Regions from separate parts of the Kitasatospora sp. NPDC001683 genome, predicted to be linked through region 1. Evidence: riboswitches for the same ligand, from Rfam matches in the RefSeq annotation. Region 1 holds a riboswitch; the other holds the start of a gene.
The links. Region 1 has a riboswitch for glycine ahead of gcvP (aminomethyl-transferring glycine dehydrogenase). Riboswitches for the same ligand answer to the same signal wherever they lie in the genome.
Positions count from the first base shown of each region.

Region 2: linked by a shared signal. The riboswitch ahead of gcvT (glycine cleavage system aminomethyltransferase GcvT) and the one ahead of gcvP (aminomethyl-transferring glycine dehydrogenase) in region 1 are both predicted to bind glycine.

Region 1 covers NZ_JBSFGK010000017.1:98,747-109,043, forward strand. The annotation lists gene gcvP (aminomethyl-transferring glycine dehydrogenase) at 1-2,769, opposite strand, end outside; glycine riboswitch at 3,008-3,111, opposite strand; partial or broken gene ACWCYO_RS12295 (PRC-barrel domain-containing protein) at 3,335-3,709, shown strand; partial or broken gene ACWCYO_RS12300 (DUF2382 domain-containing protein) at 4,109-4,525, shown strand; gene ACWCYO_RS12305 (MFS transporter) at 4,704-6,194, shown strand; gene ACWCYO_RS12310 (DNA polymerase IV) at 6,357-7,742, opposite strand; gene ACWCYO_RS12315 (SanA/YdcF family protein) at 7,801-8,523, opposite strand; gene ACWCYO_RS12320 (MerR family transcriptional regulator) at 8,620-9,264, opposite strand; gene ACWCYO_RS12325 (bifunctional nuclease family protein) at 9,489-9,968, opposite strand; gene ftsR (transcriptional regulator FtsR) at 10,066-10,297, opposite strand, start outside.
Region 2 covers NZ_JBSFGK010000041.1:13,029-23,325, reverse strand. The annotation lists gene ACWCYO_RS22195 (enhanced serine sensitivity protein SseB C-terminal domain-containing protein) at 396-1,355, opposite strand; gene ACWCYO_RS22190 (enhanced serine sensitivity protein SseB C-terminal domain-containing protein) at 1,471-2,268, opposite strand; glycine riboswitch at 2,475-2,579, shown strand; gene gcvT (glycine cleavage system aminomethyltransferase GcvT) at 2,810-3,931, shown strand; gene gcvH (glycine cleavage system protein GcvH) at 4,032-4,409, shown strand; gene glyA (serine hydroxymethyltransferase) at 4,493-5,773, shown strand; gene ACWCYO_RS22170 (L-serine ammonia-lyase) at 5,924-7,291, shown strand; gene ACWCYO_RS22165 (hypothetical protein) at 7,515-8,294, shown strand; gene ACWCYO_RS22160 (MDR family MFS transporter) at 8,328-9,896, opposite strand; gene ACWCYO_RS22155 (TetR/AcrR family transcriptional regulator) at 9,994-10,297, shown strand, end outside.

The sequences.
Region 1 (10,297 bases):
CCGCGAGTAGCCGTGCGCCCAGTCACCGGCCAGCGCGGCGGCGGTGTGCGGGGCGTTGCGCAGCGGGTTGTCGTCGGCCGCCCACTCGCCCGAGCCGACCTTGTCGATCTCGCCGCGGATCTCGATCATCGCGTCGCAGAACCGGTCGATCTCGTGCAGGTCCTCGGACTCGGTCGGCTCGATCATCAGCGTGCCGGCCACCGGGAAGGACATCGTCGGCGCGTGGAAGCCGTAGTCGATCAGGCGCTTGGCGATGTCGTCCACCGTCACGCCCGTCTCCTTGGTCAGCGGGCGCAGGTCGATGATGCACTCGTGCGCGACCAGCCCGCCCGGGCCGGTGTAGAGCACCGGGAAGTGCGGGGCCAGCCGCTTGGCGATGTAGTTGGCGTTCAGCACCGCGACCTGGGTCGCGTGCTTGAGGCCCTCGCCGCCCATCAGCCGGACGTACGCCCAGGAGATCGGCAGGATCGCCGCCGAGCCCCACGGCGCGGCCGAGATCGGGCCGACGCCGGTGGCCGGGCCGGCCTCCTCCTGCAGCGGGTGGTTCGGCAGGTACGGCGCCAGGTGGGCGCGCACCGCGACCGGGCCGACGCCCGGGCCGCCGCCGCCGTGCGGGATGCAGAAGGTCTTGTGCAGGTTCAGGTGCGAGACGTCCGCGCCGAACTTGCCCGGCTTGGCGAGGCCGACCAGCGCGTTCAGGTTGGCGCCGTCCACGTAGACCTGACCGCCGGCCTCGTGCACCAGGGCGCAGATGTCGGTGATCTGGGTCTCGTACACGCCGTGGGTCGACGGGTAGGTGACCATCAGCACGGCGAGGTTGTCGCGGTGCTGCTCGATCTTGGCCTTGAGGTCCTCGACGTCCACGTCGCCGTCGACCAGGGTCTTCACCACGACGACGCGCATGCCGGCCATCACCGCGGAGGCGGCGTTGGTGCCGTGCGCCGAGGACGGGATCAGGCAGACGTCGCGCTGGGCGTCGCCGTTGGCGTGGTGGTAGGCGCGGACGGCCAGCAGACCGGCCAGCTCGCCCTGGGAGCCGGCGTTCGGCTGGATCGAGACGGCGTCGTAGCCGGTGACCTCGACCAGCTGCTGCTCCAGCTGGCGGATCAGGGTCAGGTAGCCCGCGGCCTGGTCGACCGGCGCGAAGGGGTGCAGCTGGCCGAACTCCGGCCAGGTCACCGCCTCCATCTCGGTGGTGGCGTTGAGCTTCATGGTGCAGGAGCCCAGCGGGATCATGCCGCGGTCCAGCGCGTAGTCCCGGTCCGACAGGCGGCGCAGGTAGCGCAGCATGGCGGTCTCCGAGCGGTGGCTGTGGAAGACCGGGTGGGTCAGGTACTCGTCCTCGCGCAGCAGAGCGGCCGGCAGCGCGTCGGCGGCCTCGGCGACCTCGACCGCGGGGACGCCGAACGCGGCCCAGACGCCGGCCAGGTGCTCGCGGGTGGTGGTCTCGTCGGTGGAGACCGAGATCCGGTCCGCGCCGTCCTGGTACAGGTTGATGCCGTTGGCGCGGGCGGCGGCGGCGATCTCGGCGGCGCGGCCCGGGACGACGGCGGTGACGGTGTCGAAGAACTCGCCGTGCAGCAGCTCGACGCCGCCGGCCCGCAGGCCCTCGGCGAGGGCGGCGGCATAGCGGTGGGTGCGGCGGGCGATGTCGGCCAGGCCGTCCGGGCCGTGGTAGACGGCGTACATCGAGGCCATCACGGCGAGCAGCACCTGGGCGGTGCAGATGTTGCTGGTGGCCTTCTCGCGGCGGATGTGCTGCTCGCGGGTCTGCAGCGCCAGGCGGTAGGCGCGGTTGCCGTCGGCGTCGACGGAGACGCCGACCAGGCGGCCGGGCAGCGAGCGGGCGTACTCGGCGCGCACCGACAGGTAGCCTGCGTGCGGGCCGCCGAAGCCCATCGGCACGCCGAAGCGCTGCGAGGTGCCGCAGGCGATGTCGGCACCCAGCGAGCCCGGGGACTTGAGCAGGGTGAGCGCCAGCAGGTCGGCGGCGACGGCGACGATCGCGCCCAGCCCGTGCGCCTGCTCGATCACCGGGGCGAGGTCGCGGACCACACCGGTGGCGCCCGGGTACTGCAGCAGCACGCCGAAGACTCCGCGCTCGGCGATCTCGGCCGGGATGCCCTCGGACAGGTCGGCGACGACGACCTCGACACCGGTCGGCACGGCGCGGGTGTTGATCACCGCGACGGTCTGCGGCAGGGTCTCGGCGTCGACCAGGAAGACGCCGCCCTTGACCTTGGTGACGCGGCGGGCCAGCGCCATCGCCTCGGCGGCCGCGGTGCCCTCGTCCAGCAGCGAGGAGCCGGAGGTGGGCAGGCCGGTCAGGTCGGAGACCAGGGTCTGGAAGTTGAGCAGCGCCTCCAGGCGGCCCTGCGAGATCTCCGGCTGGTACGGGGTGTAGGCGGTGTACCAGGCCGGGTTCTCCATGACGTTGCGCAGGATCACCGGCGGGGTGAAGGTGCCGTAGTAGCCCAGGCCGATCATCGGCTGGAGCACCTGGTTGCGGCCGGCCAGCTCGCGCAGCTCGGCGAGGACCTGGGCCTCGCTGCGGCCGGCGGGCAGGTCCAGGGCGGTGATGGAGCGGATGGCCTCGGGAACGGCGGTGGCGGCGAGCTCGTCCAGCGAGCCGTAACCGACGGACGCCAGCATCTTCTCCTGCGCGGCGGCGTCGGGGCCGATGTGGCGGTTCTCGAAGGGGCTGGCCAGCTCAAGCTCGGTGAGGGTCGAGGCGCCGGTGGGGCGTCCCGCGTTCGGCTGGGCGTTCATGGTGGTCGAGGCCTCCTGGTCACGGACCGGCGGGGGTGCGCACGCCGGCCGGCCAACCCCGCTGCGGACAGCGGACCGGCCTGGGGCGGGCGGACCCGAAAGGCCTCCCCCTCTGTCATCGGGACCTGAGAGCTTCGCCCGCACGTCGCGCTGTGGCGCTCCGTCGGCTTGCACCGTCGGTGAGGGTGGTGATCGCCGGCTCCCGCGCCGACGCCCCTGCCCTGCTTTCCAGAGTGACCTATCCCGCACGGTACGGATGCCTGAGAGATTCCGGGGAGGAGTTGCTCCTTCGGCGCCCCGACCAGCGGTTTTCGCCGTCGGGGACTCTCCCGAGCGGGCTCGGCGGTCGCCGCCCAGGGTACCAGCGGGAGGCCTTCCGATCACGGGTGTGTCCGGTCACTCGAGATCTACGCGCGTCCCCCGGACGGCCCAGCGCGGACCCGTCCGGCCGCACCCCGGTCGCGTCCGTCCGATTCATGCCTTTTGGTGTGAAGTGGCGCCCGGAACGGGTGCTCCGGCCGCCGATCTGCGGGAGTTCCGCAGGCGCAGCGCACTGGAGGAAAGCGTGCAGACCGACATCGACCCCCGCGACCTCATCGGCCACAAGGCGGTGGACCGCAACGGAGACAAGATCGGCACGGTCGACGAGGTGTACCTGGACGACGCCACCGGGCAGCCGGAGTGGGCGGCCGTCCGGACCGGCATCTTCGGCCGGGACGCCTTCGTCCCGCTCACCACGAGCGAGTTCTCCGGCGACGAACTCCGGGTGCCCTACGACAAGTCGCTGGTCAAGGACTCGCCGGACTTCGGCGTGGGCCAACACCTGTCGCCCGCCCAGGAGCTCCAGCTCTACCGCTACTACGGCCTCGACACCCCGGCGGACGGCCGCCCGGCCTCCGGGGAGCCCGGCCGGGCCACCCAGCCCGACCTCGACTTCGGCAGCACGTCGGCCGCCGCAGCCACCAAGCCGCCCGCCTTCCGCTCCCCCGAACCCCGCCCGGCGACGACCACCACCGCCACCAGCCCCGACCCCGCCACGGAGGCCAACGTGCGGACCCCCAACACCCCCACACCCGCCGCCACGGGCAACACGGCGACCGCGGGCACCCCGTCCCCCACACCCACCGTCGAGCTGAATCGCCGACCCGCCCCGGCCCCGGCCACGACCGCCCCCGCCCCGACCACCCCCGCCCCGACCACAACCGCCCCCGCCCCCGCCCCCGCCCCGACCACAACCGCCCCCGCCCCGACCACCCCCGCCCCGGCCACGACCGCCCCCGCCCCGGCCGGCACCGCCGCCGCCTCGACACCCACCGGCCCGGTCGAGATCACCTGCCGGGAGGAGCGGCTGGACATCACCTCCGAGTGGCACGTCGTGGGCACCGCGAAGCTGCGCAAGTACGTGACCAGCGAGCAGGTCGAGCGCCGCGTCTCGGTGCGCCGCGAACGGGTCCGGGTGGAGCGGGTGCCGGTCAACGACGCCGAGCGCGTCTCCCTCACCGAGAAGGAGATCGCCGAGACGGTGGAGGAGGTCGCCCTCCGTGAGGAACGACCGGTGGTCCGCAAGTACCTCGTCCCGATCGAGCGGGTCCGCCTGGTGGTCGAGCGCTACACCGCGGAGGAGGTGGTCCGGGACGAACTCCGCCGCGAACACGTCGAGGTCCACGACAGCACCCCCACCGCCACCACCCCGCCCGGCTCGGCGGCCGAACCGATCGCCAACGGCTCCCGGTCGAGTCTGCGCCCCCTGACCTGATCACCCGCCCAACGGCCTGCCCGAGGGCCCCGGACCCCGTCCGGGGCCCTCGGCGTGCCGTCCACCGCAGGCGAACCGTTCAGCTTTGCCAAGCCTTAACCACTCGATATTTGACACTCTGAACTATCTTCCGGCACAGTTACTTCAGTTCATTCACTATGTACGGGAGGAAGCAACCGTGAGTGAGGCACCACAGCCCACCACCGCGGCCGAGAAGCAGAGCAACGCCCGGGTCCTGCCGGCCCTCATCCTGGCGATGCTGTCGTTCAGCGTGGTGCAGACCGCGGTCGTCCCGATCCTGCCGTCGCTGGCCAAGGAACTGGACGTCTCCGGCTCCAACATCACCTGGCTGATGACCGCCAACCTGCTGTCCGCCGCCGTGCTGACTCCCCTGCTGGGCCGCTTCGGCGACCTCCGGGGCCGCAAGCCCATGCTGCTGATCTCGCTGGCCGGTCTGGTCGCCGGTTCGGCCCTGGCGGTCAGCACCCACTCCTTCACCTGGCTGGTCGTCGCCCGCGTCCTGCAGGGCGCCGGCGGTGGCGTGATGCCACTGGCGATCAGCATCGTCCGCGACGAGCTGCCCAAGCGGAAGGTGACCGGCGGCGTCGCCGCCATCAGCGCCTCCATGGGCGTCGGCTCCGGCCTCGGCCTGGTCGCGACCGGCCTGCTGCTGGAGCACTGGAACTACAAGTCGATCTTCTGGATGGGCCTGGTCTTCGGCCTGATCGCGGTCGCCCTGGTCGCCTTCCGCGTCCCGTCCGACCCGGTGACCGACAAGGAGGGCGGCGCCGACCCGCTCGGTGCCCTCACCCTGGCCGGCTGGCTCTCCGCCCTGCTGGTCGCGGTCAGCCAGGGCAACCACTGGGGCTGGACCTCGACCAAGACCCTCGGCCTGTTCGCCGTCGCCGCCGTGGTGGCCCTGATCTGGGGCATCATCGAGACCAAGGTCTCGCACCCGCTGGTCGACCTGAAGATGATGTCCCGCCCGGCCGTGGCCTTCACCAACCTGGCCGGCCTGCTCATCGGCTTCGGCATGTACGGCTCGTTCATGGTCATCAGCAACTTCGCCCAGACCCCGGAGAAGCTGGCCCACTACGGCTTCACCGCGACCGTCCTGCACGCCGGTGTGATGCTGCTGCCGTCCGCCATCGGCTCGATGGTGGCCGCCCCGGTCGGCGCCCTGCTGATCGCCCGCCGCGGCCCGCGCCTGCCGCTGGTCCTCGGTGGCGTCCTGGGCGCGATCGCGATGGCCTACCTGGCCCTGCGGCACAGCCACGAGGGCGACATCTACACCGCCTCCGCGATCTTCGGCCTCGGCATCGGCCTCGCCTTCGCCGCGATGCCGGCCTTCATCAACGGCGCCGTCCCGGTCGAGCAGAGCGGCATCGCCAACGGCATGAACTCCGTGCTCCGCACCGTCGGTGGCGCGATCGGCACCGCCGTGATGACCGCCATCCTGACCGGCGACACCATGAAGTTCCCGATCAAGCTTCCGGTGGTGCTGCCCACCCTGGACGCCTACAAGCACGCGTTCTGGACCACGGCCGTCGTCTGCATCATCGCCGGTGCCGTCCCCTTCCTGATCCGCACCGTCAAGCCGGCCACCGCCGTCATCGGCGACCCGGCACAGCAGGCCTCCAGCCCCGAGCTGGCCAAGACCGACGCCTGACGAGGCGTCCGGCCCGCGCGCTCAGGGACAGGACGCGCGGGCCCCGGCCTCCGCTCGGTCGCGAGGGCATCACGACCGTCCGGAGTCCGGCACGGTATGCGGTCCCATCCGGTACTCCCTACCGGGTGGGACCGTTCCGCGTTCCACACCCCTCCACCCGCTTCAGACCCCTTCCGCGCCGGGTTCCCCGGGCTTCCGAAGCGGCAGCGCCCGGGCCGGCTCCAGCTCCGGATCGTCCACCCCGAAGGTCCGCACCCGCCCCGGCCCGCTCCACGGCGTCTCGAACCGCACGGTCACCCGCCCGACCCCGCTGCCCTGCACCCACCCCGGCCCGAACTCGGCGTGGTGGACGTCCTGCCCGGGCAGCCAGCGCCGCGCCACGGCCTCCTCCGGCTCCTCCTCGGCCTCCGCCGCCTCGGCCGCCTCGGCGTGTTCGGCCGCCTCCTCCCGCAGCGCCTGCGCGAACAGGTCCTCCTGGGTGTAGTCGGCCAGCTGGGTCACCCCCACACCGAGCAGCCGGACCCCGCCGGTGATGTCCACCTGCTCGGCCAGGCGCCGCGCCGTCGCGGTGATCACCGCCAGGTCGTCGGTCGGCCCGCCCAGGGTCTCCGAGCGGGTGAGCGTCGAGAAGTCGAACCGCCGGACCTTGAGCACCACCGTCCGCCCCGAGCGCCCGGCCCCCCGCAGCCGCCGTACGCACCGGCCGGCCAGCGCCTCCACCTCGCGCAGCACCCGGTCCCGGTCGGCCAGGTCCACCTCGTAGGTGTCCTCCACCGAGACCGACTTGGCGTCCTGGTCCGCCACCACCGGCCGCTCGTCCAGCCCTATCGACATCTGGAAGATCCCGGCGCCGTGCGCCCGCCCCAGCAGCTGGACCAGCTCCGCCTCCCCCGCCTCCGCCAGGTCGGCCACCGTGCTCAGCCCCGCCCGGCGCAGCACCTGCTCGGTGGCCGGCCCGATCCCGGGCAGCGCCCGGACCGGCATCGGGCCGAGCACCGCCCGCTCCTCCCCCGGCTCGATCAGCACCAGTCCGTCCGGCTTGGCCTGCTCGGAGGCGATCTTCGCCATCAGCTTGGAGCCCGCCGCCCCGACCGAACCGGTCAGCCCGGTGAGCCGCTGGATGTCCGCCCGCAGGTCCTCCGCCAGGGCGAGCACCAGCCGCTCCCCGGTCTCGTGGTCCGCCTCCGCCAGCACCGGGCCGTACGGACCGGCCTCCAGGTCGACGAAGGCCTCGTCCAGGCTCAGCGGCTGCACCAGTGGCGACAGCTCGCGCAGCAGCCCCATCACGATCTCGCTGTTCTGCCGGTACGCCTCGAAGCGCCCGGTCAGGAAGGCCGCGTTGGGGCACAGCCGCCGCGCCTGCGCCATCGGCATCGCCGAGTGCACCCCGAACTTCCGCGCCTCGTACGAGGCCGTGGAGACCACCCCGCGCCCGCCGAGCCCGCCGACGATCACCGGTTTGCCGCGCAGGCTGGGCTTGGCCGCCTGCTCCACCGCCGCGAAGAAGGCGTCCATGTCGAGGTGGATGATGCTCGGCAGAGATCGCACCCGCCGATCATCGCGCACGGGTCCGACAGTGCGTACGAACCCGGCCGACGCCCCGGCGCTACCGCTGCGCCGCCCGGGCCAGCGCCTTCGGGATCCCGTCCTCCTGGGGCCCGAGGAACACCGGGTCCGGCCGCAGCCAGACGTTCACCGCCGCCTTGCCCGCCCCGGCGACCTCCCGCAGCCCGCCGTACAACCAGGTGCTGTCGTGCACCTCCGGCACCCCGACCGCGTACGAGCGGATGCCCGCCGCCTCGCACAGCGCCAGCGCCCGCCGGACGTGGAAGTCCTGGCTGACCAGCACCGCGCGGTCCACCCCGAAGATCCGGTGTGCCCGGGTGCAGGAGTTCCAGGTGTCGAACCCCGCGTAGTCCCGGACCACCCGGTCCCCCGGGACCCCGTGCTCGGTCAGGTACCGGTACATCGCGTCCGGCTCGTCGTACTCGATCCGCCCGTTGTCCCCGGTCACCAGGAGGGCCTTCACCTTGCCCGCCCGGTACAGGTCCAGCGCGGCCACCAGCCGGTGCTCCAGGTACGGCGACGGCTTGCCCTGGTCCAGCCCGGCTCCGAAGACCACCGCCACCGGCGCCGACGGCGCGCTCTCCACCGTGCCCACCCGGTCCCCCGCCGCGAACCACAGCCAGGCGCTCGGCGCCAGCGCCAGCGAGCACAGCAGCGTGGCCGCCTGGAAGACCCTGCGCTGCGTCCGGCGCTCCCGCAGTCGCGCCCGCAGCCCCCCGGCCCGACGCCGCAGCAACCCCGATATCCCGGTGCCGACCTCCACGTGCCCCTCCCTCGATCGTTTCCAGGCAACACGACGAGGCCGTGGGCCGGAACGGTTCCCCGTCCCGGCCCACGGCCCCGTGAAACGCCTGCTCCGTCAGACCGCCCGGTTGCGCCGCTGCGCCAGCTCGTCCGCCGGATCGTTGCCCACCAGCGTCTCGCCGGTGTCGGTCCGCTCCGCGTGCAGCCGACCGAGGGTCAGCTCCAGCTCCTGCCAGACCGCTCCCACCGCGATGCCGAAGACCCCCTGACCGCCCTTCAGCAGATCGACCACCTGCTGCGGCGTGGTGCACTCGTACACCGTCGCACCGTCGCACATCAGCGTCAGCCCGGTCAGGTCGGCCTGCTCGGCGGACTGCAGATGGGCGACGGCCACCCGGATGTTCTGCAGCGAGACGCCCGCGTCGAGCAGCCGCTTCACGATCTTCAGCAGCAGGACGTCGCGGAAGCTGTAGAGCCGCTGGCTGGTCGCCGGGTACGCGGTCCGGACGCTGGGCTCCAGCAGTCCGGTGCGGGCCCAGTAGTCAAGCTGGCGGTAGGTGATGCCGGCCGCCGCACAGGCCGTCGGGCCGCGGAAGCCGAGCAGTTCGGACGTCGGGGCGAGCCGCTCGATCGCAGGCTGGCCCGGCTGCGCGGCCGGGAACCTGCTCATCCTGGGCAGGTCGGACACGGTGCGAGCGGTGCGCGGCATGTGCACGGCGCACAGGCCTCCCACGGCCGCGTCATCGCCGGTGCTGCTCATGCCTACCTCCGTCCGCTCGTGCTGCGGGCAACCCGACTGCGGGCATCGGCCACCCGGACAGCCACTCCTGACGGTAGGCAGTCCCCTATGACCCGTCAACGATCGCCACGCCGGGCCAGACAAACCACATCACTCAGGAGAGTGGTTTTTCGTGCCCCTAGTGTGGGTAGATGGACGGTTTTTGGCAAAACGCCACGCTGAAAAGCTGACCGGACCCGTCCGTACTACTGCGGACCGCCGCCGCCGCCGAAGTCCTCGGGCGAGACCTGGTCGAGGAACTCGCGGAACTTCTCGACCTCGTCCTCCTGCTCGTCCGGGATCGCGATGCCCGCCTCGGCGAGCACCTCCTCGCTCCCGTAGATCGGCGTGCCGGTGCGCAGGGCCAGCGCTATCGCGTCGGACGGCCGGGCACTCACCTCGACCCCGCCGTCGAACACCAGCTCGGCGTAGAACACGCCCTCCCGCAGGTCGGTGATCCGGACCTCGGTGAGCTGCTGACCGAGCGCTTCCAGGACGTCCTTGAACAGGTCGTGCGTCAGCGGGCGCACCGGAGTCATGCCCTGCTGGGCGAAGGCGATCGCGGTCGCCTCGCCGGGGCCGATCCAGATCGGCAGGTATCGATCTCCCCCGACCTCCCGCAGCAGCACGATCGGCTGGTTGGAAGGCATCTCCACTCGGACACCCACGACGTCGAGCTCATTCACACAGGCAACCCTATGGCTCCGACCCCGGATATGAAAGCGCAGGGCCGACGCCGCTGGTCAGCGCGGCGCAGCCGTCGCGCCAGGAACGCTTCGCCGACTATCCGCGGGTCCGCAGACCGGCCTGGACCATGGCCGCGTGCAGCCGTACGGACAGCGTCGCCAGCTCCCGCGCGGTGGCCTCCGCGTGCGCCCGGGTCTGCGGGTTGCGGTGCCGCCGCAGCGGCGCCACCACCTGCTCCACCAGCGCGATCTCGCGGTCCGCCGCCGCCTTCATGGCTCTCAGGTGCCGCGGCTCCAGCCCGTACCGGCCGAGCTCGGCGACCAGCCGG
Region 2 (10,297 bases), on a different contig from region 1:
GGCTGCGGACGTGCGGAGGTGCTAGGAGCTGGTGTTCGCGGCAGTACGTCGTGCACGGGGTACTGCCTCCACGCGGGATGGGCGTCGCATGGATCGAGCGGTCGGCGTGCGCGTTCACCTTCGTGGGGTTTCCAGTACGCGCGATGCGTTGCGCAGAACTCTCTGTCATCCGAACTGGCTTGCGCCAGCCCTGACAACCGACAGATGCCCAACTGTGATCTGCCCGCATGCACCTTCCCGCCGTTTGGCATATCCCTCTTCACACGGCTGTAACTGCCATGTCAAGATGTGCCGGTGCCAAGGCCGGAAAATTCGTCCCGAAAGCACCGAAGCCGACCTGATCAGGGATCAAGTCGGCTTCTTGCCCGAGGCTTTCACAACAACGGGTTCGGCAATCAGCGGCCCGGGTATCCGGGCCACGGCCGCTGGGGCTGCTGAGGTTGCCGGCCCCAACCCGGCGCCGGCGGCTGGGTGCCGTAGGCATAGCCCGGCATCGACTGCCCGGGGATCGGCTGCCCCGGCATCGACTGCCCCGGGTACGGCGGCGGCACCGGCGGGTACGGGCCGGTCGGCGGGCGACCGGCCTCCCGGTCGAAGAACGGCCGCGCGTTGGCGCGCATCCACAGCGCCACCGGGTCGTACTCGTCCGACATCGCCACCGTGGACACCGCGAGCCCCTCCGGGGCCACCGCGATCGCCCGCTGCATCAGCGCCCGCACCGCCTCCACCGCCGGCGGCGAACTCTCGTACAGGTCCAGGCCGATCGCCAGGTACGGCTCCCCCACCGACGGCTGCACCCAGGCCCGGCGCAGCGCCCGGACCGCGCGCACCTCGCCCGCCTGCCGCTCCAGCAGCGCGAAGAACTGCTGGGCGTTCACCTGCGGCTCGCTCAGCTTCAAGGGGCCGGCCGGCAGCCGGTCCAGGCCCGCGGCGATCCGCCGCAGGTCCGCCCACGGCACCCCGACCCCGCCGCCCGGCGCGTGCGGGTTGAGCCACAGGCCCCAGCGGGTGCGGTACAGCGAGGCGGCAATCTCCCGCCCGGAGATGACCTCGTGGGCCCGGGCCCAGCCGGAGGCCGTCAACTGCTCGGGCGAGGTGACGGCCGGCGCGTAGCCGTGGCCGCTGATCTCCATGTTCCCGTACTGGGCGTCCGGACTGCCCGGGCTGCCGTGCCACAGCAGCATCCAGACCTGGCCCTCGGCCAGCGCGTGCAGCAGTCGCTCGTACGCGTCCCAGCGCTCCGGCGCGACCTCGCGCAGGGCCTGCTCCAACGCGCCCGGATCCGCGCCCGGGCGCCCGGCCGGTGCCTGGCCCCAGGGCCCCGGCGCCCCGCCCGCTCCCGTTACCGCACTCATGCGCCCACCTCGCCGCGCCTCTTTCCTGAACCCGCCGGCCCGTCAGCCGCCTGCACGCACCCTATGGCGCGGCACCGGCCACCGCCACGGCGACGTGCCTACGAAGGATCCCCGCTCACGCCCGCGTGTGGAAGGGCATGACCTGGGTCAGCAGCCACTCGACCACCGGGTCGTCGGCGAGGTCGAGCAGCACGAGGTGGACGCCACCCGGCAGCGGCGCGGTTCCCAGCGCCCGCCCGAGCGCCTCGTTCACCGCACCCGGGTCGGCCGGGGCCACCGGGTCCAGCTGGACGCCCACGAACATCACGGTCGGCTCGCCCTCGATGCTGGCCAGCGCCCGGCGCGCGGTCAACACCCCCGGCAGGGCCGACAGTTCGGCCCGGCAGGCGGCCAGGAAGTGCTCCGGGTCCTCACCCGGCACCGGCTCGCGCAGCGCCACCCGGCCGCCGGTCGGCGCGTCCGGCTGCTGCTCCCAGCGGTCGTCCCGCGGCCCGCGGCGCAGCTCCGCCACGCCCTGCGGCGGCACCGGGATGCCCACCGCCGCCTCCGGGTTGACCGCGATGCCCACGCCCAGCGGCAGCCCGCGGGCGAACTCCCAGGCCGGGGCGATCGCGAAGGCCATCCCCGGCGCCTGTTGCAGGAACACCTCCTGCGATGAGAACACCGGTACGTAGGGGGCCCCCGCCAGCTCGACGGTCGGCAGGTCCAGCGACTGCCCGTTCGGGTCGCCCCCGGCCGGCAGCGGGATCCACACCTGGCTGCGGGCCAGCACCTCGATCACCCGCGGGGTCGCCCCCGGGTCGCCCAGCGCGGCCGTCAGCACCTGCTCCAGCTCGTTCGCCGGCCACGCACCGCCCGACGGCGCCGACTCCGGCCCGCCCCACCCCTGCTGCTGCTCCACCGGGTACCCCATGCGCGCCTGAACCGCCCTCTGCCGGTCGGCCGCCCACTGCTGTGCCGACGGGCAGATTCTAGGGCTCGGCTTCGAACGCACGTCGTGTGACCGGGTCCGCCGCACCGTGTGACCGGGTCCCCCCTCCCCTCCTCCGCGCGGACGTGCCATGATGTGCGCGTCCGACGGCATGCGCCGCGGGCCCCCACAACTCCACACCGGCCGCTCGAACCCGCGCGGGAGAGCCCGGAGTGCCCCTCAGGGGGCACAGCCGGCGCCGAAGGAGCAAGTCCTCCCCGGAATCTCTCAGGCCCCCCTACCGCGCGGGTTAGGCACATCTGGAAAGCGGCGCACGGCCCTGTCGCGCGCCCACCCACGGTGCAAGCCGCCATGCTGTCCCGCAAGCTGGAAACAGCTTCGGGCAGGTGGGCGGTGAAGCTCTCAGGTTCGACGACAGATGGGGAGACCCACGCCGCCGCATGCCCGCGCGCAGGGTCGGTCCCGAGCGGGTCCGGTTCCGGCGCGCGCACCCCTGAGTGCCCCGACCGAGGAGTTCCTGGCCATGTCGTCCCTCCGCCTCACCGCGCTCGACGCGCTGCACCGCGCCCTCGGCGCGACCATGACCGACTTCGCCGGCTGGGACATGCCGCTGCGCTACGGCAGCGAGCGCGAGGAGCACCTCGCCGTCCGCACCAAGGCCGGCCTGTTCGACCTCTCGCACATGGGCGAGATCACCGTCACCGGCCCGCAGGCCGGCGAGATGCTGGACCACGCGCTGGTCGGCTTCGTCTCCGCGCTCGGCGTGCTGCGCGCCCGCTACACCATGATCTGCGCCGAGGACGGCGGCATCCTGGACGACCTGATCGTCTACCGCCTGCGCGAGGACGCCTTCCTGGTGGTCGCCAACGCCTCCAACGCCCAGCTGGTGCTGGACGAGCTGATCGCCCGCGCCAAGGGCTTCGACGCCGTCGTCACCGACGACCGCGACACCTACGCGCTGATCGCCGTCCAGGGCCCGGAGGCCACCGGCATCCTGGCGGAGACCACCGACGCCGACCTGCCCGGCCTGAAGTACTACGCGATCCTCCCGGCCAAGGTGGCCGGCAAGGACGTGCTGCTGGCCCGCACCGGCTACACCGGCGAGGACGGCTTCGAGATCTTCTGCCACCCGGTCGACGCCGAGCCGATCTGGCAGGCGCTGACCGCCGCCGGCGAGGGCCACGGCCTGGTCCCGTGCGGCCTGTCCTGCCGCGACACGCTGCGCCTGGAGGCGGGCATGCCGCTGTACGGGCACGAGCTGTCCACCGACCTGACCCCGTTCGACGCCGGCCTGGGCCGGGTCGTCCGCTTCGACAAGACCACCAACGAGGGCGCCTTCGTCGGCCGCAAGGCGCTGGAGCAGGCCGCCGCCGCGGCCGAGAGCAACCCGCCGAAGGTGCTGGTCGGCCTGGTCTCCGAGGGCAAGCGCGTGCCGCGCGCCGAGTACACGGTGGTCTCCACCGACGGCGCCCCGATCGGCCGGATCACCTCGGGCGCGCCGTCCCCGACCCTGGGCAAGCCGATCGCGATGGCCTACGTGGACGCGGCCCACGCCGCGCCCGGCACCACCGTCGCGGTGGACGTGCGCGGCAAGCACGAGCCCGTTCAGGTCGTCGCGCTGCCGTTCTACAAGCGCGCCCGCTGAGGCCGTCGCAGCCCCCTCGATTTCCCATACACGCACGTCGGAGCCGTCCGTGCGGCGGCCCGCTGCGTCGTACCCGCTTCCCATCCTGGAGAATGACGCCATGAGCAACCCCCAGCACCTGCAGTACACCAAGGAGCACGAGTGGCTGACCGCCGCCGTGGACGGCATTTCCACGGTCGGCATCACCAAGCACGCCGCCGATGCCCTCGGTGACATCGTCTACGTGCAGCTGCCCGAGGTCGGCGACACCGTGACCGCCGGCGAGACCTGCGGCGAGCTGGAGTCGACCAAGTCGGTCAGCGACCTGTACTCCCCGGTGACCGGCGAGGTCACCGAGGTCAACCAGGACGTCCTGGACGACAACGGCCTGGTCAACAGCGCCCCCTTCGAGGCCGGCTGGCTGTTCAAGGTCCGGGTCGAGTCGACCGACGAGCTGCTCAGCGCCGACGAGTACGACGCGCTCACCCACGCCGGCTGACCAGCCCGGCACCGGGCGGGCCGCGCGCACGCCGGCCCGCCCCCACCGTCCCTCAGCTCTCCTCCTCCCGGGAAGACCCCACCATGACGGTTCTCAACCAGTCCCTGCACGCCCTCGACCCGGAGATCGCCGCCGCGGTCGACGCCGAGCTGCACCGCCAGCAGACCACCCTGGAGATGATCGCCTCCGAGAACTTCGCCCCGGTGGCGGTCATGGAGGCCCAGGGCTCGGTGCTCACCAACAAGTACGCCGAGGGCTACCCCGGCCGCCGCTACTACGGCGGTTGCGAGCACGTCGACGTGGTCGAGCAGATCGCGATCGACCGCATCAAGGCCCTGTTCGGCGCCGAGCACGCCAACGTCCAGCCGCACTCCGGCGCGCAGGCCAACGCCGCCGCGATGTTCGCGCTGATCCAGCCGGGCGACACCATCCTGGGCCTGAACCTGGCCCACGGCGGTCACCTGACCCACGGCATGAAGATCAACTTCTCCGGCAAGCTCTACAACGTGGTCGCGTACCACGTCGACGAGAAGACCGGCCAGGTCGACATGGCCGAGGTCGAGCGCCTGGCCAAGGAGCACCAGCCGAAGCTGATCATCGCCGGCTGGTCCGCCTACCCGCGCCAGCTGGACTTCGCCGAGTTCCGCCGGGTCGCCGACGAGGTCGGCGCGCTGCTCATGGTGGACATGGCGCACTTCGCCGGCCTGGTGGCGGCGGGCCTGCACCCGAACCCGGTGCCGTACGCGGACGTGGTCACCACCACCACCCACAAGACCCTGGGCGGCCCGCGCGGTGGCGTCATCCTGTCCAAGGCCGAGTACGCCAAGAAGATCAACTCCGCGGTCTTCCCCGGCCAGCAGGGCGGCCCGCTGGAGCACGTGATCGCGGGCAAGGCCGTCGCCTTCAAGGTCGCCGCCTCGGAGGAGTTCAAGGAGCGCCAGCAGCGCACCCTCGAGGGCGCCCGGATCCTCGCCGAGCGCCTGCTGCAGGCCGACGTCGCCGAAGCCGGCGCCTCCGTGCTGTCCGGCGGCACCGACGTCCACCTGGTCCTGGTCGACCTGCGCAACAGCCAGCTCGACGGCCAGCAGGCCGAGGACCGGCTGCACGAGGTCGGCATCACCGTCAACCGCAACGCCATCCCGAACGACCCGCGCCCGCCGATGGTCACCTCCGGCCTGCGCATCGGCACCCCGGCCCTGGCCACCCGCGGCTTCCAGGCCGAGGACTTCCGCGAGGTCGCCGACATCATCGCCGAGGCGCTCAAGCCCGCCTTCGACGAGACCGTCGCCGCCGCCCTGAAGGCCCGGGTCACCGCCCTGGCCGAGAAGTACCCGCTCTACCCCAACCTGGCCGGCCAGGAGTGATCCCGTTCGGGATGAGGTGACCGGCCTCACCCCGCCGGTGCACCTGGGACCCCGGGGCACCGCGCACACTGGACAGTGCGCGCGGTGCCCCGTCCCGTGTCATCCCCCTGCCCGCAAGTCCTTCCACGAGACCAGACAAGGACGTCCCCCGTGGCCATCAGCGTCTTCGACCTCTTCTCCATCGGCATCGGCCCGTCGAGCTCCCACACCGTCGGCCCGATGCGCGCGGCCCGGATGTTCGCCCGCCGGCTGCGCTCCGAAGGCCTGCTGGACCGGGTCACCGGTGTGCGCGCCGAGCTGTACGGCTCACTGGGCGCCACCGGCCACGGCCACGGCACCCCGAAGGCCGTCCTGCTGGGCCTGGAGAACAACTCGCCCCGCACCGTCGACGTCGACCAGGCGGACAAGGACGTCGAGCGGATCATCGCCGAGAAGCGGCTCAGCCTGCTCGGCGAGCACCCCGTCGACTTCGACCCCGACACCCAGCTGATCCTGCACCGGCGCCGCTCGCTGCCGTACCACGCCAACGGCATGACCCTCTGGGCGTACGCGGCGGACGGCTCGACGCTGCTGGAGAAGACCTACTACTCGGTCGGCGGCGGCTTCGTCGTGGACGAGGACGCGATCGGCGCGGACCGGGTCAAGCCCGACGACACCGCGCTGCGCTACCCCTTCCGCACCGGCGAGGAGCTGCTGCGGCTCACCCGGGAGACCGGGCTGTCGATCTCCGGCCTGATGCTGGAGAACGAGAAGGCCTGGCGCAGCGAGGAGGAGATCCGGACCGGGCTGCTGGAGATCTGGTCCGTGATGCAGGAGTGCGTGCGGGCCGGCATGACCCGCGAGGGGATCCTGCCGGGCGGGCTGAAGGTCCGCCGCCGGGCCGCCGCGGCGGCGCGTGCGCTGCGCGCCGAGGGGATCGGCCCGGCCAACGCGATGGAGTGGGTGACCCTCTACGCGATGGCGGTCAACGAGGAGAACGCCTCCGGGCGCCGGGTGGTCACCGCGCCCACCAACGGCGCGGCCGGGATCATCCCCGCCACCCTGCACTACTACCTGAACTTCATCCCGGGCGCCGACGACGACGGCATCGTCCGCTTCCTGCTCGCGGCCGGCGCCATCGGCATGCTCTTCAAGGAGAACGCCTCCATCTCCGGCGCCGAGGTCGGCTGCCAGGGCGAGGTCGGCTCCGCCTGCTCGATGGCCGCGGGCGGCCTCGCCGAGGTCCTCGGCGGCACCCCCGAGCAGGTCGAGAACGCCGCCGAGATCGGCATCGAGCACAACCTCGGCCTCACCTGCGACCCGGTCGGCGGCCTGGTCCAGATCCCCTGCATCGAGCGCAACGGCATGGCGTCGGTCAAGGCCGTCACCGCGGCCCGGATGGCGCTGCGCGGCGACGGGCGCCACCACGTCTCGCTGGACAAGGCGATCAAGACGATGAAGGAGACCGGGGCCGACATGAAGATCAAGTACAAGGAGACCTCGCGCGGCGGCCTCGCCGTGAACGTCATCGAGTGCTGATCGTCGCGCACTGACCGCGGCGGTCCGATGGCCGGGCCCCGGGGTGGAGCCTCCCGCTCCACCCCGGGGCTTGTGCGTTTCCACTGGCCGACGAGGCGTCACCGGCGCCATAATCCGGTCGAGTTGGCCACCCGGGCCACGCCAGAGGGGGAGGCGGATGTCGTTCCAACCGCCGGAGCCGTACCGACCGCAGGCGGGGCAGCCGCCCGTACCACCGCCGCCCGTGCCACCGCCGCTGGCACCGCCGCTGCTCGGGCCCCGGCCGCCGTACGGCCCGCCGCCGCAACGGCCGTCGGCGCGGCCGCGGTCCCGGCGGGTGCTGGTCGCGGTGGTCGCCGGGGCGCTGGCCGGCCTGCTCGCGGGCGGCGGGTGGTACCTGCTGAACCGGGACGGCGGGCGCGACCGGCCGGTCACCGCGGCCTCCGGCCCGGCCTCACCGACGGTGTCGGAGTCGGCGTCGCCCGCCCCGACCGGGACCTCCGTCTCCGTCGCCCCGGCTCCCCCGGACACGCCCGTCCCCAGCCTCACCCCGACGCCCACATCCACGCCCGCCGGGCCGCACCTGACACCGGTCCAGGACCCGAGCGGCTTCACCCTGCTCGTCCCCGACGGCTGGCAGCGCCGCACGCAGGACAGCGCGGTGTTCTACGACTCGCCCGACGGCGCCAGTCTGATCGAGGTGTGGGCGGTGGGCGCCGGCTCCCCGTACCAGCAGGCCGCCGACACGGACGGCGAGCTGGCCCGCAATGCGACCCGGTTCCCGAACTACCACCGCATCCGGCTGGAACAGGCCGCCGACGGCTCCGCCGAGCTGGAGTACGCCTACGACCACGCCACGTCCGGCTCCGGCGTGCGCCACGCGATCGACCACATCCTGGTCGGGCCGGACGGCTCCTCCTGGGCCGTGCTGGTGGCGGGCCCGGAGCAGAGCTGGCCCACCCCGCTGCACGACCTGCTGCAGTCGGAGCTCGCCTCCTTCTGCCTCGCCGGCCACTGCCCCTGACGCCCGGGCCTCGGGCCTCGGGCCTCGGGCCTGCTAGGGCCGCACCGCCGCTTCCTCCACCGGCACGTCGGCCGCGCGCGGCTCGGGGTGCGAGCTCCGGCCCTGGCTCGCGCCCGCGCCCGGTCGGGCCAGGCAGGCGACCGCCGTCGCCACCCCCGCCAGGACGATGCCGCCGGCCACCGTGCCGTGCAGCCCGCTGGTGACGGCCGCCCCGACGGCGTCCCGGACGGCCGACGGCAGCCCCGCCAGCGAGGCCGGGGTGAGCCCGCCACCGCCGGTCAGCTGGGCGGCCTCGGCCGGGTTCAGTCGCGCCCCCAGGGAGGCGGTCAGCCGCGCCGTGTAGACCGCGCCGAGGGCGGCCATCCCGAGCGAGCCGCCGATGCTGCGCAGCAGGGTCACCACGCCCATGGCCGCGCCCATGTCCTGGCGCGGCACCGCGCCCATCGAGGTCAGCATGGTGCTCTGCATCAGCAGTCCGATGCCGACCCCGGCGACCGCGGTGAGCCCGGAGGCCAGCGCCACCGGGGTGTCCGTCCCCAGCAGCAGCAGGAGCGCGGACCCGGCCAGGGCCAGCGCCCCGCCCAGCAGCGGGTAGCGCCGCTCGCCGCCGGGCCGGCCCATCAGCCGGGCGGTGATCAGCTGGGTGCCCATCATGCCGAGCATCAGCGGCAGCAGGAGCAGCCCGCCGGTGGTCGGCGACGCACCCTGGACGAGCTGGAGGTACTGCGGCAGGTAGCCGATCAGGGCGAGCATGACCGCGCCGGTGAGGAAGCCCAGCACCTGGGACACCGTGAAGTTGCGGTCGCGGAAGAGCGCGGGCGGGATCAGAGGTCCGGGGGCGCGCAGTTCGGTCCGGACGAAGAGGGCCAGCGCGGCGATCGCGACCGCTCCCGTCCCGAGGATCAGCGGCGAGGTCCAGGCGTACGTCGTCCCGCCCCAGCTGCTGACCAGGGTGAGTCCGAGGACGCCGGTGGTGAGCAGGGCGACCCCGGCCCGGTCGAAGGGGGCGCGGGCCCGTTCGGCCTTCGGCAGCCGCACCGCCGCGCCGACCGCGAGCAGGGCGAACACACCGACCGGCAGGTTGACGTAGAAGGCCCAGCGCCAGCTGAGCCGGTCGGTGAGGAAGCCGCCGAGCAGCGGTCCGCCCACGAAGGCGATCGGCATCAGCACCCCGATCACCGACTGCACCCGACCCCGGTCGGAGGCGGGCACCAGCACCCCGATCACCGAGAGCGCGCCGACCATCAACCCGCCCGCGCCGATCCCCTGCAACGCCCGGAAGGCGATCAACTCGCCCATGTTCTGTGAGAGTCCGGACAGCATCGAGCCGACCAGGAACACCGCGACCGCCCACTGGTACGCACCCTTGCGCCCGTACAGGTCGCCGAGCCGCCCCCACAGCGGGGTGGCGGCGGCGGAGGTCAGCAAGTAGGCGGTGACCGCCCAGGCGAGGTGTTCCAGTCCGCCGAGGTCGCCGACGATGGTCGGCAGCGCGGTGCCGATGATCTGGCCGTCGAGGGCCGAGAGGAAGATGCCGAGCATCAGCCCGAGCACGCCGAGCAGTGGCGGCTTGGGGCGGTCGTCGATCGGTTCCGTGGACATGGATGGTCCCCCTCCGGGACGGTGTGTACGCCGTATCGATGACGTACAACGTACACATAAGCGCGTACGCCGTCCACTACGGATATACGCCGTACACATGAGTGGTACGGTGGAGATCACCAGCCGGAAGGAGCTCGCCCTCATGCCCGCTCAGCAGGGCCCCGCCGGGGACACCCGCGCCGGAGCCGACGACCGCGACAGGTCGCAGGTCTCACTCTGGGAGCGGCTCGACCGCCCCTCCCCCGCGCCGCGCACCACCCTGACCCCGCACCGGATCGCCGAGGCCGCGGTCGCCATCGCCGACACCGAGGGCCTGGACGCCGTCACCATGCGCCGCCTGGCCACCGCCCTCGGCGTAGCCCCGATGGCCGCCTACCGGTACGTGTCCGGCAAGGACGAAC